Regions from separate parts of the Aneurinibacillus sp. UBA3580 genome, predicted to be linked through region 1. Evidence: a T-box and tRNA genes for the amino acid it is inferred to sense, from the RefSeq annotation. Region 1 holds a T-box; the other holds one or more tRNA genes.

The links. The T-box of region 1 lies ahead of leuS (leucine--tRNA ligase). A T-box ahead of a tRNA ligase gene usually reads a tRNA of that ligase, here a tRNA-Leu.
Region 2: it encodes a tRNA-Leu, which carries the amino acid that the T-box ahead of leuS (leucine--tRNA ligase) is inferred to sense. The anticodon was not compared.

Annotation. Positions count from the first base shown of each region.
Region 1 covers NZ_DFMZ01000009.1:24,038-31,747, reverse strand. Annotated here, with positions in the region: gene B2899_RS01980 (DUF2533 family protein) at 73-321, shown strand; gene comER (late competence protein ComER) at 424-1,260, shown strand; gene B2899_RS01970 (ABC transporter substrate-binding protein) at 1,293-2,303, opposite strand; gene leuS (leucine--tRNA ligase) at 2,396-4,855, opposite strand; T-box leader at 5,056-5,287, opposite strand; gene B2899_RS01960 (class I SAM-dependent DNA methyltransferase) at 5,345-6,106, opposite strand; gene rsfS (ribosome silencing factor) at 6,090-6,431, opposite strand; gene yqeK (bis(5'-nucleosyl)-tetraphosphatase (symmetrical) YqeK) at 6,437-7,006, opposite strand; partial or broken gene B2899_RS01945 (nicotinate-nucleotide adenylyltransferase) at 6,924-7,613, opposite strand; gene yhbY (ribosome assembly RNA-binding protein YhbY) at 7,597-7,710, opposite strand, start outside.
Region 2 covers NZ_DFMZ01000023.1:31,356-39,065, forward strand. Annotated here, with positions in the region: gene B2899_RS03540 (S-layer homology domain-containing protein) at 173-946, shown strand; gene B2899_RS03545 (Ig-like domain-containing protein) at 906-2,231, shown strand; gene B2899_RS03550 (hypothetical protein) at 2,364-2,651, shown strand; gene B2899_RS03555 (2,3-butanediol dehydrogenase) at 2,823-3,887, shown strand; tRNA gene B2899_RS03565 (tRNA-Lys) at 4,686-4,761, shown strand; tRNA gene B2899_RS03570 (tRNA-Leu) at 4,851-4,930, shown strand; tRNA gene B2899_RS03575 (tRNA-Gly) at 4,963-5,038, shown strand; tRNA gene B2899_RS03580 (tRNA-Arg) at 5,119-5,195, shown strand; tRNA gene B2899_RS03585 (tRNA-Leu) at 5,201-5,282, shown strand; gene B2899_RS03590 (hypothetical protein) at 5,346-5,717, opposite strand; gene B2899_RS03595 (haloacid dehalogenase type II) at 5,865-6,539, shown strand; gene B2899_RS03600 (hypothetical protein) at 6,560-6,994, shown strand; gene alr (alanine racemase) at 6,999-7,710, shown strand, end outside.

The DNA.
Region 1 (7,710 bases):
GGTTTTTTTACAGATTACCTATAATTTTTATATAAACATTCTGAATGGATACGAAAAAAGGAGGATGTAAAAATGAGCGTTCATAAAGCCATTACTGCCCACTCAGCCAAACAAGCTGAATACATTACACTGTACCGGAAATTGGATGCCATGCGGGAAGCCTGGATCGAGAAGGCGGTAGAGCAGTGCAAAAATGGAGAAGAAATCAATGTCGAAGAAATTAACAAAGTAACCGAGCAAATTAACCAGCTGGCACAGCGTTATCACCTGCCACCGCGCAAAACTGTAACAGTTGATATGGTACGGGATATATGCAAATAATTACCGTATATCGGTATTTTAGCACAATTGGAAAAATATGTGTACTGAATTCCCCAATCTCTCCATACACATTAAACAATTATAATCGCCGGGGGGATTCAGATGCACATTGGCTTTATTGGAACGGGAAGTATGGGAACGATTCTCATCGAAGCCTTTATTGAATCCGGCGCCGTACCGCCCGCTCACATCATTGCCTCGAACCGGACGCCGGAAAAGCTGCGTGCGCTCGCATCTAAACACACTGCGCTTAGAACCGGAACAAATACGGTCGTCGCACAGGAGGCGGACGTGCTGTTCTTATGCACCAAACCGCTTGAATACAGAACGGTACTGGATGAAATTCAACATGATTTGACCCCCGATAAACTGCTGCTCTCTGTCACCAGCTCCGTCAATGTGCAGCAGTTGGAGGCTTATACCCCCTGCAAAGTGGCCCGCGTCATTCCAAGCATTACCAATACAGCGCTCAGCGGAGCTTCGCTTGTGACGTTCGGAAGCCGTTTCCATGATGCCGACCGTACAAGGTTGATTACGCTGTTATCTGCCATCAGCACACCAATTGAAATTGAAGAACAGGACACCCGTATCTCTTCCGACATTGTTAGCTGCGGCCCTGCCTTCTTCAGTTTTCTGCTGCAGCGTTTCATTGACAGCGCGGTGGCGAAAACAACCCTTACGGAGGAGCAGGCGACGAAGCTGATAACAGAGATGATTATCGGACTTGGGCGCCTGCTTGAAGACGGACGTTTTTCCCTGCCAGCTCTACAGGCCAAGGTGTGTGTACCAGGCGGCGTAACCGGTATTGGTCTGCATGTACTTGATAAGGAGACGCGGGACGTATTCCTCCACCTAATCGAAGCGACTCACCGCAAATTTGATGTGGATGTTCTTGAAGTAAAAGAGATGTTCGCCGACAAAAAAAACTCCTTCCACTAAACGGGGAAGGAGTCTTTTCACATCTGCACCGGTTATTTGACAACCTGGGCATTCGCTTTCAATTCGTCAGGGACGGACAATCCAAAATTCTTGGCTGCAGCTTCATTCATGACCAACTGTACGTCTTTCAGCGTTTCCACCGGCATGGAACCCGGCTTCTCGCCTTTCAGTACGCGGGACGCCATTACACCGGTTTGCCGGCCAAGCTTATAATAATCGATGCCGTAGGTGGCTACTGCGCCGCGCTTTACCGTGTCGCTGTCGGAAGCGAACACTGGCACCTTAGACGCCTTGGCTGCGGTTAGCAGCGCTTCAAACGAAGATACAACCGTGTTGTCGACAGGAATAAGAATGGCATCCACCTTGCCCACAATCGACTCGGTACGCTGTTTTACTTCGTTCGAGCTGGACACACCGGCTTTTTCCACCGTTACTCCCAGCGCTTTGGCCGCTTCCTCAATCATACCCACCTGTACTTCGGCATTGACCTCGCCCGTGTTGTAGATCACACCAAGTTTTTTCAAAGAAGGAATAAACTCTTTCACAAGCTGCACCTGTTTATCCATTGGAGATACATCGGACGTGCCTGTAATATTTTCCGCCGGTTTATCCAGCGCCGGCACAATCTTGGCTGCCACCGGATCGGTTACCGCAGAGAATACAACCGGAATCTCCTTCGCCTGCTGGGCAACCGCCTGTGCAGACGGCGTCGTAATCGGGATAATCAAATCCTTCTTGTCCGCTACCATCTGCTGGGCAATTGTCGCCACATTGTTCATATCGTTCTGGGCGTTCAGATATTCCAGCTGCATCGTCTCCCCGTCTTTAAATCCTTCTTCTGCCAGCTGGTCAATAATTCCTTTGCGAATCGAATCAAGCGCCGGATGCTCGGCAATCTGCGTAATGCCGACCTTAACCTTCTTCTCCGGGCTTGCCTGTTCCGCCTTCTGCTGCACGGATTCCGTTTTCGTCGCCTGACCGCACCCTGCCAGGGCGAGCAACATCGCCACAAGCAAAGCTATGATAACCTGCACTCTTCTCATCTTCTCTCTCCTCCGTACTCTCTCATCTCAAATTTTAAAGCTTGAATGCTCTTCAAAAGTATAGCACGCAAGGTATCAAAATTCTATAACATTTATCCCACAACAATATTCACGAGCTTTCCGGGAACGGCGATGACTTTACGGATTGTCTTTCCGGCCGTCAACTCTTTAATCTTCTCGTTTTCGTTCGCGATCGCTTCCATCTCCTGCTTGGTCGCATTCGCTGGAATTACCATTTTCTCGCGTACTTTACCGTTAATCTGCACGACGATTTCTACTTCATCAAGCACGAGAGCGGACTCGTCAAATGCAGGCCAGCTTTGATGATGAACGCTGTCTTCGTGGCCGATGGTACGCCACATCTCTTCGGTAATATGCGGCGCGAACGGTGCAAGCAAGATAATCGTGCTTTCAACCGCGTGTGCCAGCATGCCGGGATCACCATCTTTCGGGTATGCATAGATTTTGTTGACGAGTTCCATAATGGAGCTAATCGCCGTATTGAATTGACGGCGCTCACCGATGTCCTCGCTCACCTTTTTAATTGTAGCATGTAGCGTCCGGTTCAAATCTTTGGCGGCACTATCGGACAGATTGATTTGCGGATGAGTTGCCACTAAGTCGGCATGGTTATCCACCATACGCCATACACGGTTGAGAAAACGATAGCTGCCCTCCACCCCGCTGTCGCTCCATTCGAGATCCCGATCCGGCGGAGCCGCGAACAGGATAAAGAGGCGTCCGGTATCTGCACCATACTTAGCGATAATTTCGTCCGGACTGACGACGTTGCCTTTCGATTTGGACATTTTTGCGCCGTCTTTCAGTACCATGCCCTGGGTAAGCAGGCTCTTGAACGGCTCCGTGAAATTTATCATCCCCGCGTCATACAACACTTTGGTGAAGAAACGGGAATACAACAGGTGCAGAATCGCATGTTCGATACCGCCGATGTATTCGTCTACCGGCAGCCATTTGTTCGCTTTTTCCGAATCAAACGGGATCTCATCATTTTTCGCATCGGTAAAACGCAGGTAATACCAGGAAGAATCAATGAACGTATCCATCGTATCTGTCTCCCTGCGTGCATGGCCACCGCAGGACGGGCAGGTTGTGTTGACAAACTCTTCGGACTTGGCCAACGGGTTGCTCATCCCGTCAATGACGACATTCTCCGGTAACATCACCGGCAAATCTTCTTTCGGCACCGGAACGATACCGCAATCATCGCAGTAAATTATCGGAATCGGCGCTCCCCAGTAGCGCTGGCGGGATACGAGCCAGTCGCGCAGGCGGTAGGAAACGGTCGCCCCACCCAATCCATTCTCTTTTAGATGCTCTGCGATTTTCTCAAGCGCTTCACGGTTCGGCATTCCGTCGAATGAACCGGATTGCACCAGTACTCCGTCTTCCGTATACGCTTCCGTCATCGTCTCGTTTGCATCAAATGTTTCACCTTCCGGCACGATGACCCGCGTAATCGGCAAATTGTACTGACGTGCAAAAGCGAAGTCACGCGTATCGTGTGCAGGTACCGCCATGACCGCTCCTGTGCCGTAATCCATCAATACATAGTTGGCAATCCAGATCGGCACATCCTGGCCGGTCAGCGGATGACGGGCATACGCGCCGGTAAACATGCCTTCTTTCGGCGCATCGGCCGCAGTCCGGATAATGTCGGATTCTTTTTTCGTTTTCTCGATGAATGCGAGCACATCCGCTTCGTTTTCTTTGCCTTTCACCAGCTTGCGCACAATCGGATGCTCCGGCGCCAGAACCATAAACGTCACGCCGTACAGCGTATCCGGACGGGTAGTAAATACGGTCAGCTTCTCGCCTGCTTCCGGCACGTCAAACGTTACCTCGGCACCGGTGCTGCGCCCGATCCAGTTGCGCTGCATCGTTTTGACCTTTTCCGGCCAGCCAGTCAATTGATCCAGATCGTTCAGCAGGCGATCGGCGTAGTCAGTAATTTTGAAATACCACTGCTCAAGGTCGATTTTAGTTACTTCGGTACCGCAGCGCCAGCAGCATCCGTCTTCTACCTGCTCGTTGGCGAGCACCGTTTGATCGTGCGGACACCAGTTAACCGTACCGTTCTTGCGGTACGCCAGGCCTTTTTCATAGAAAAGCAGGAACAACTGCTGGGTCATTTTGTAGTATTCCGGCGAGCAGGTCGCAATTTCACGCTCCCAGTCATAGCTTACACCCAGCTGCTTCTGCTGATTTTTCATAAAGTCAATGTTTTCATATGTCCATTTGGCCGGCTGCGCGCCCAATTTGATCGCTGCGTTTTCTGCCGGCATGCCGAACGCATCCCATCCCATGGGGTGCAGAACCTGATAGCCATTCATCCGCTTGTAGCGAGCTACCACATCTCCGATAGAGTATACGCGCATATGCCCCATATGAAGGCGTCCGGAAGGATACGGGAACTGCTCCAGGCAGTAGAATTTTTCTTTTGTATCGTCCTCGTTCGTACGATGTGCGTTCGTTTCATTCCAATACTGCTGCCATTTTTTTTCGATTTCGTGCGGCTTGTAAGCTTTCATCAATGACTAACCTCCATCATGCATAGTTCAATCGAGAAGCGGAATGCGAGAGAAAGCACAACGGCTGATACGTTGTACTCTCTATGTAGTTTGAAACTTAGAAATATAAAAGAGAAAGCAGAACATAAGGTTTCTACCTCATGTTTTTCTTGCTTTTTGTTCTCAATTTCACATAAAAAACGCCTCTCATCCCTGTATCATCCAGGGACGAGAGGCGTGACTCCCGCGGTACCACCCTAGTTAACGCCACGCAATTGTGCTACCGGCGTCCACTTTAGCATCCGTAACATGGATGAGGCGGATAACGGTACTCGCTGCCTTTCCCGCTATCGGCTCCAAGGCGAGTTCATTGCCCGAAACGGTTAACTCACACCGACCGTTAACTCTCTGCTTCGCTTCCTGACAACTACTGCTCCTTATCAAAGCCATGATTTGCAATTTATCTAAAATTATATGCAACTTACCTATCCTATGTCAACTTCTCCATCATTACGGTTTTTGAGCCGCGAAAAATGCACGCTCACTCTCTTCTTCTACCGCCTGTGACGAGAAATCGGCCGTTAGAGACAGCAGGGTAAAACCGGCTTCAACAAGCCAGTCCCGCAGGTCATCAAGCCGATACGCCCGCTGGCGATGCAACTCATGAAACCGCCGGAAAAGACCATCCCGCTCCGCTACAAACAGCGTTAAATCATGCTCTACCGTCTCTGTATATTCGTCATATGAACTCTGCCAGATATACGCCACCTGCTCATCTTGATAGCAAAACGACTCGTTGCCGAATACTTCGGCGATTTTATATGGCGTATGCACATCAAACAGGAAGGTGCCGCCGGGTTTCAACGCTTCGAACACTCCCGCGAACACCTGACGTATTCCCTCGGCGTCCGGGATATAATTCAGCGTATCACAAAAGCTCACGATGCTGTCCATCTGCCCGGGGAGCGAAAGGCGGCGGATATCCTGGTTGAGCCAGTGTACGGGCGCCCCCGGATGACTGCGCTCCACCTTCTCCCGCGCCACTTCCAGCATATCGGCGGATAAATCTACGCCCCATACTTCCAACTTCCGTTCGAGCAGATAGCGGGTAAGCGATCCTGTACCGCAGCCTAGCTCAGCGACGCGATGCGGGGCCGTGCCGGTCAAGCGCCACACTTCCGCCGCAAACTGCATCCATTGGTCGTATGGTGCGTCCGCCATAAGATGATCATATACATCGGCCAATTGCCGGTAACTACTGGACGGCGACAACGGGAGCATCCTTCCAAAGGCGTTCGATATTGTAGAACTCACGCTCGTCACGATGGAATACGTGAACAACCACATCGCCTAAATCAACAAGCACCCAGCGGGCTTCATCGTAGCCCTCCCGGCCGCGCACCGTAAGCCCGGCCTCTTCTACGCTGTCTTTAATATTGTCAACGATGGCCTGAACCTGCGTCTCGGAATTTCCATGGCAGACCACGAAGTAATCCGCGATAATGGAAAGACCTTTCAAGTCCAGGATTACTACATTATTCCCTTTCTTATCCTCGGCCGCCTTTGCGGCCAGCTGTGCGATTTGAAGTTCTGTCATATTCGCTATTCTTCCTCCTTTACGTTTTTCATTTTCGGTTTTACCAAGGAGTTGCGGGCCAGAACGGTGAGGGGATATATTCTTTTTTCCCGATTAACAAGAAATGTAATCGTCCCTCCCAGTCCTTTCGCCAGGGCGCGGTCCAAATCTTCCTCCGCTGCCGTTCGCAGTTCGTCAACACCGGGAAACTGCCGGCCGGGCTCAATATAGTCGGCCAGACAGACTACTTTTTCAAGCAATGTCATGTTCTCACGGCCCGAAGTGTGATAGCGGATCGCGTCCAAGATTTCCTCATCCTCGATACCTAAATCCCTTCGTACAACCTCAGCCCCAACATGCGCATGCCACAGCTCTGTATCATATTCAAGCAGATCTTTCGGAATGTGCGGTGTACTCTCAATAATGTTACGCATTTTGTCTTCCGGCCAGAATTTGCAGTAGTCATGGAGAATGGCCGCTGTTTCCGCTTTCTCTTTGTCGGCGCCGTATTTTTCAGCGAGCCGAATCGCGGTCTCTACCACACCGAGCGTATGCTCGTAGCGGTGCTTGGTAATCTGTCCGCGTACGGCTTCCAACAATTGTTCACGCTTCATACAATCGCTTCTCCTCTATATACATTCTTACCGCATCCGGAACAAGATACCGGATGGACCTACCTGCCGACGCTTTTTCGCGAATCATGGTCGAAGAAACATCCAGCTGCGGCATTTCCGTTTCAATCACACGCTGCATATATTTGTTCTCCATCGTATAACCGGGACGCGCCAATGCCACAAACTGTACCATCTGAACCAGTTCATCGATCCGGTGCCACTTAGGCAGATAGTTCGCCATATCCCCGCCGATGATGAAATAAAAATCCACTTCAGGATGCCGCACCTTTAGCAACCGTACGGTATCATACGTATAGGAAGGCTGCCCGGAGTCTCTCTCAAGTTCGACCGTATTTAGCAAAAAACGCGGATTGTCTGCGATAGCAAGCCTGATCATCTCGACCCGGTGAATATCGGCCGTAATCCGTCTGGAGCGTTTATGAGGTGGAATATGCGCAGGCAGAAACCATATTTCATCAAGATTCAACGCATCCCGGGCCTGCTCGGCGACGATTAAGTGGACGGTATGAATAGGATCGAACGTGCCGCCGTACAGCCCGACCTTTTTTTGCTCATTTTGGAAGCTCAATCGTCTTATGCTCCCTCGATTCTTTATAGAGCACGATCGTATTGCCGATAATCTGCACGATTTCTGCGCCGCTCCCGGCCGCGATTGCTTCCGCCAC
Region 2 (7,710 bases), on a different contig from region 1:
ATAAAATTATGACTCAGTCATATAGCGTTATAGGTATAATAGTCCTTAAGAAATTGGTTCAAAAAACATAATATTGATAAGTAATGTGACTGAATTTTTACTATGGCGGGATTAGTTTCTTTAATAAGATGGAGAAATGTAGAAATTAAAATTCTAGGAGGGGATTAATATTTTGAATAAAACAAAAATTATAAGAATTTTAACTACTGCTGCATTACTTAGTTCTTGTGCACTTCCTGTATATGCATTAACTACTTTCTCAGATATAGATAACTCGTTTGCAAAAGATGCCATTTTAAAGCTTACCAGCGAAGGGATTCTAAATGGAAAAGGAAACGGGAAATTTGATCCAACAGGAAAGATCTCAAGACAGGATTTTGCAATTGTTCTTGCCAAGGCTTTGAATCTAGATACTACAAATGTACCTGCAAAAGCTACATTTTCTGATATTCCTCCTAATCATTATGCATTTAAATATGCAGAGGCTGTTGCACGGGCCGGTTTAATAAAAGGGCAGGGGAATGGCCAGTTTGGTAACGGACAGAATTTATCACGGCAAGATATGGCTGTTATTTTCATACGAGCTCTGGGCGTAGATGCAACTGGAAAAGCAGCTAGCTTGAGATTTCGTGATGCAGCTTCCATATCGGATTATGCAAAAGATGCTGTTGCCATGGCAGTAGAGCTCGGACTGCTTGTAGGGAACAGCGATGGCACCTTCAATCCCGGGGGAAATGCTGAAAGGCAAGCGGTTGCCTTGGTAGCAAGCAAATTTCTTCGGGTAGTTGAGGCACAAAAAAAACAAAATCCAATCCAAAATCAACCTCAACCACCAAACACCTCAATTCCTGCACCAGAGCAGACAGAAATTCCTGCGCCGACTCAGAATAACAATAGTAGTTCTAATGGAGGCGGAGCCGGAACAAACAATTACTTATCTACCTGATAATGAGATTCCCGTAGTAACAAATAGAATACAGGATCAATCAGGTACTGTGGGAGGAACAAGGATACAAATAGATTTAAGAGGGTACTTTATAGATCCAGATGGAGATCAATTGCTCTTTGATGTTGTCTCTAGTGACGAAGAGGTAGTTACTGTAGCGCTTGATGGTACTGATATATATATTACACTGAAAGCACCTGGTACAACGATGGTAACTGTGAGGGCCACAGATGGTAAAGGAGGCACCGTAAGTCAAAGCTTCACCGTAACAGTGCAGCCGGCACCCGTAGATACAACTCCTCCTGTTGTTCAGGAATTAAATCCAAGTAATAATGCGGTAGGAGTAAGTGCCACAAATGATTTCGCTATAAGTTTTGATGAGAATGTAGCTTTAAGAACTGAAAAAACAATCTGGATAAAGAAAACAATTGATGACAGTATCGTTGCTTCTCTCAGTACAAATAATCAGTCTGGAGTAAGTGTATCGGGAAATAAGGTCACAATCAAAAACCCTGGATTAGGTGGTTCTACAAGTTATTATATTGAGATTGAGAATGGGGCTATTACTGACATTGCAGGTAATTCCTTTGCGGGCATTCAAGACAAAACAATATGGACCTTCACAACTAATGCCAATCGCATACAAAGTAAAGCAATAACTAATTTTGATTTTTCAACTGTATATGCCACTCAAGCCAATCAGCGAAGCAAGCCCATGACATCTGCCGACTTTAGTGGGAACAATGCTAAAACATTTACCATAAGTGATGGTATAACCACTATCGCGATTACTCTAAATTGGAATATACCACGAAATGGTTTTAGCATTGGTCAAGTTATTGGCTCGGCCATTGAAAGTCAAATTCAAGATTATTATTTTGGTCACGGTATCCAGCCTGCTAATTGGACGCTGAATGCAGGCAGTTACGCAGCAGACGATACATTTAATATTAATACCTTCAAGACTGGTAGTAATGCATCCGTTATGTTAGATGGTGATGATTGGAATTACTTTTTTCAAGATAAGTCATTTTCAGGTAGTGATGATGATACTTCTAAGAATTGTTTATTTACTATAAGTGATGGAACTCATACTGCCGAGATTTTGCTAGGGTATCAATATGCTAATATGGACGATTTAGTTGATGATTTGAACTATCAATTAACAAATGCACAAGTGTCTGCTACAGTTAACAAGGTAGAAGCAAGCCATTTTGAGCTTGTTCCAGGCACCCCTGGGATAACGCTTACTACTGGCGGCACAAACGCAAATGAATTCTTTTAATTTTCAAAGATTTTCTTAAAAATGTTTGCATAATAGCAACGTAATGAAACCGCTCTCTGGTATGTTACCAGGGAGTAGTTTTATGTTAATCTTTTGTTATTAAAATCAGAGTTACCAAGGGGAATGTTTGAAATGGAGACAGTCGAATCCTTAGACAGAATTATTACCGATTTGATAAAGATAAAACGCACAAAACCATACCTGCCCACATGGGGCATGATTTTTTCGGTTTTATATAAGGCTAAACGATATGCTGAACAGAAAAACCAAACGGTAGTACTGTATCAGATTAATGGTAATGATGTGTTATATGTCCCCTCCGAAAGAAAATTTAAAATTAGGGTAGAGGATATAAACTTCAATTTAACTTTAGAACAAATGGTTACAGCTCTTCATGAAGAAAGGTTTTTACCATGCTAATAAAACCCCCCTCGGTATGTTGCCGGGGAGTTAATTTATTTTAGATATATGTATCTAAGAGAATATAAAAATTTCTAACTAACTAAATGAATACACGTACTAAAAACTTATAGATAAATGATATAATTTATTTGGGTTATTTTTAGAAATTATTAGATGGGGTGGAAAATGATGAGGGCAGCTATATGGTATGGGGTTAAAGATGTTCAGGTGCGTACCATTGAAGAACCAAAAGTCACATCAGGTACAGTAAAAATTAAAGTGGAATGGTGCGGGATTTGTGGTACTGATTTACACGAATATTTAGCAGGTCCTATTTTTATTCCTGGAGAAGAGGCTCATCCTCTCACCAATGAAAAAGCTCCTGTGATTCTTGGACATGAATTCGCAGGAGAAGTTGTTGAAATCGGGGATGGAGTATCGACCGTGAAAGTTGGGGATCGTGTTGCCGTTGAACCAATTCTTTCTTGCGGAAAATGTCCGGAGTGTAGAACAGGTAAATATAATTTATGTGAATCTCTCGGATTTCATGGATTAGCTGGTGGTGGCGGTGGATTTTCAGAATACACAGTAGTAAAGGAAAATATGGTACATAAATTGCCTGATAATATGAGTTTCGAGCAAGGGGCTCTTGTAGAGCCGACAGCAGTTGCGGTTCATGCTGTAAGACAGAGTAAAGTAAAAGTTGGAGATGTTGTAGCGGTCTTTGGAGCGGGACCAATTGGACTTTTAACCATTCAAGCTGCGAAGGCTGCCGGTGCGAGGCAAATAATCGCTGTTGAAGTTTCCGAGGAAAGAAAAGAATTCGCCAAGAAGGTAGGCGCTGACGTTGTTTTAGATCCACGCCAGGTCGATGTTGTAAAGGAAATCAAACAATTAACAAGCGGTGGGGTAGATGTAAGTTTTGAAGTTGCTGGAATAGATGCTGTACTGAATCAAGCAATCGAAAGTACAAAAGCAGATGGTCAGATTATTATTGTTAGCATTTGGGAAAAAACAGCGACAATACTTCCGAATAACCTTGTGTTAAAAGAAAGGGATATTAAAGGGGTCATCGCTTATCGAGATATCTTCCCATCTGTTATTCAACTTATTGCAAATGGGAGTATTAAAGCAGAAGAATTGATTACAAAGAAAATCGACTTAAAAGACATTGTAGAAGAAGGTTTTGAGTCTTTAGTTAAGGAAAAAAATCATGTTAAAATTTTAGTGAAACCAGGTACCTTACTACAATAAGTCGATTGTTCCTTATGAGGTTTACTAAAATTAAAGTAAATTAAAGTAAATTAAAGAGCCTGACATATTACCCTATATAAAAAATAGGGGAGTGTCAGGCTTTTATGTGTACAGGTTCCGATAACCTGGTGTATGTAAAGGATCACTTTTAATCGCTCAAAAGTGATCCGGGTATTTGAGTTTTCTGGAAATGATATCGGGGTGATTCCCCTGCTACTACATAACGAACAGGGGAATCCTTTCCTACCTATTAGTCACATGCACACGCAATAATGACCAAGAGGATAAAGAGAACAAGGATAACGCCAATTTCTCGTTCCCCACCAAAAAAACCCATACAATTCCCTCCCATGTACAATGGATTAAATTACATTTCATACTATGTAAATGGGGATGGACAGGTGTTGGGTTACTGCCTTTATTTAAGGCTTTTATTATTTTTGTGCTATTGTTCTGTTTCTTATTGGTGTCTTCTTAATGGAATTAAAGACGCCCGCAAGCCATCGGAAGAAGACGTCGCTGCGGAAGTGGCGGAGTTAAAGGCGATGCTTGGCGAATTCCATTCGTAAGCGGCACCGCCCGCGAGTTTTTCTTATGGATATATTTGTTTTTAAAAATGTACTTTACATTAGTTTGCGATTTGTGATAAGATAATATTCGTTAGACATCAATGCGTTCAACCTTCGGCTTTATCGTATATTCACCGTTTGATAAGGCGTTAGCATAACGAAGACAGACATATCAAATCAAACTTCTAAGCCGTTGGCAGGGAGTTCGAATCTCTCCTGGGAAGCCAGCGAGCCATTAGCTCAGTTGGTAGAGCACCTGACTTTTAATCAGGGTGTCACTGGTTCGAGTCCAGTATGGCTCACCACTTATTCCCATAAAAGTGGAGTAGATGCTCCGCAGCTTATACCAAATACTTTTATGGAGCCAAAAGATAAGGGTGCAAAATTAAATTGTGCGGGTGTGGCGGAATTGGCAGACGCACTAGACTTAGGATCTAGCGCTTCGGCGTGGGGGTTCAAGTCCCTCCACCCGCATTCATTATCCATAAAAGTGGAGAAACTGCTTTGCGGACATAGCTCAGTTGGTAGAGCACGACCTTGCCAAGGTCGGGGTCGCGAGTTCGAGTCTCGTTGTCCGCTCCATAATTGACCCACAAAAGTGTAGCTTTGAAGCTGATTCCGAATCCTTTTGCGGGGGTTTCAAAAACCTAAAAATAAAAAATGTGCCCGTAGCTCAACCGGATAGAGTGTCTGACTACGAATCAGAAGGTTGGGAGTTCGAGTCTCTCCGGGCACGCCACCTATGCCGATGTGGCGGAATTGGCAGACGCGCACGACTCAAAATCGTGTTCCTTCGGGAGTGTCGGTTCGACTCCGACCATCGGTACTTACATGCGCAAAAAGCACCTCTTCTTGACATTCAAGAAGAGGTGCTTTTTCTTTTTTTTGATTAAAATATATTTTTTAACATAGACTGGACCATTGGGTTTTGCAGCAACTTAGCAAGTTGCACAAAATCCATACCACCCAGCATATTATTTAATCCATTCTTTTTTTCAGCTTTTCCCTTCTGTTTTTTGCCCGGCTTCGCTGGTTTCGTTGCAACGCCATTGTTTAATCCTTTCTTGATTAGTGTTTGGACTGAGGGGTTTTGCAGCAGTTCAGCCAATCCGGCCGGATCGAATCCTCTGGCGATGTTTCCTCCTTGTGTAGGGGGAGAGGGTTTCCTTTTTATTTGTCGCCTTTTGTCCAGGATAGGAAAGCGGGAAATATGATTGTCTTGATGCTGCCTGGAGGCTGCTTTTCTCGGTCTTTTTGCCAACCCCGATCACCTCCTTTTCAGGTGAATTTCATCTACTCTATACTTAATTGTATGTAACGGCAAACCCGATAGGGCCGGGACATGTACCCAGATTCGAAGAATATCTGTTATACTGAATCTGATGTGACATGGAAACGGGGGAGAAAAGTGAATACAAATAAAATTAAGGCGATCGCGTTTGATGCTTACGGAACGCTTTTTAATGTCCATTCTGTCATTGAGGTATGCGATGAATTATTTCCGGGACAGGGCACTCGTCTTAGCCAGCTCTGGCGCACGAAACAATTAGAATATAGCTGGCTTCGTGCTTTAATGGGGCGGTACGTTGATTTTAGACAGATCACAGAAGAAGCACTTATCTTTGCATGCAGACAATTGGATCTTCCGCTCGATGAGGCATACCGGAAGCGACTGATGGAAGAGTACCTTATGCTGAAGCCGTATCCGGAGGTGTCTGATGTATTGCCTCGGCTTACAGCGTGGAAGCGGACGATTTTTTCAAACGGCTCGCTTGACTTCCTGCTGCCATTGGTTAAGCATACTGCACTGGAACAGCATCTCGATGATGTTATTAGCGTAGATGATGCTAAAATATATAAACCGCACCCGGCCGCGTATACCCGTGTGCTTGAAGTGTTGCAGGTAAAGCGGGAAGAAGTGGTATTTGTCTCCTCAAACGCTTGGGACGCTGCCGGTGCAAAAAGTTTTGGATTCCATGTCGCCTGGTTGAATCGGACAGGACAGACATTTGATGAACTGGGGCAACCACCTGATTTCATCATTCGCAATCTTGGCGAGCTGCTGCCGATTTTACAAAAGTAGCTGTAGAGAAAGGAGTTTGCATGAAAAAACAGCAGGGAAACATACTACGCCATGAAGAGGCGAGCGCAAAGGACATCTATTTAAAACGTCCATTTAAGTATAAGCTGCTTGAGACAGTGTTTTATGTCATCGTAATGTTCGGGCTGTTGAATTTCCTGCCGCAAAACCGTACGGCGGTGTTTATTATTGCTATGGGTGCGGCCATTGTTATCGTGGGATTCTCGCCTATGATTTACAAAGCCATTCTTCATCCGACATATAAACTTTCGAGAACTCACCTTGTTATGCGGGTCGGAAAAAATGAAGAAAGCGTAGCTCTGCAGGAATTACAGCGGGACAGCGTATGGAAACCGACATATCGGGCGGGCAACAAAAAGTACAGTGTTATGGCTTCTCAGGAATTTCTAGAAGAGTTGGATAGACAGATTGCACGCGTACAGAAAAGAGGGAGATAAATCAATGACAGGGGTCGGAGAGTTTTACAGGGACGTCTGGGCGGAAATCGACCTGGATGCCATAGGAGAAAATATACGGACCTTCCGCAAACATATTCCGGCAGAGACGAAAATTATGGCGGTAGTCAAAGCGGACGGTTATGGACATGGCGCTTACCAGATAGCGCAAAAAGCGCTTGCCGAAGGTGCGGAATGGCTGGGAGTGGCGCTCCTGGACGAAGCATTGGAACTGCGCAGCCAGGGCATCACTGCTCCTATTCTTGTACTCAGTTCATTTCCTTCGCGCGGCATTGAGCCGGCCATCCGGCATGAAGTTACGATGACGGTATACCAGCAGGATATGCTTCGAGAAGTATGCCGTACGGCCGAAAAGCTTCATAAAAAGGCGCGGATTCATGTGAAAGTGGATACGGGTATGGGACGAATTGGCATACGGAAAGAGGAAGAGCTTATCTCGTTTTTTGAGCTTGCGCGTACGTGCCCATGGATCGAAATAGAGGGCATGTTCACACACTTTGCGACTGCCGATGAGGAGGACAAAACCTATACGTTAGAGCAGTATGAGATCTTTCAGCATCTCGTCGATACTCTGGCAAAGCGTGGCATTACGATACCGCTTCTCTATACCAATAACAGCGCAGCAGCGATGTTCTATCCTGAGCGAAGCCGACATATGATCCGTTTGGGAATCAGTTTATACGGACAGTATCCTTCAG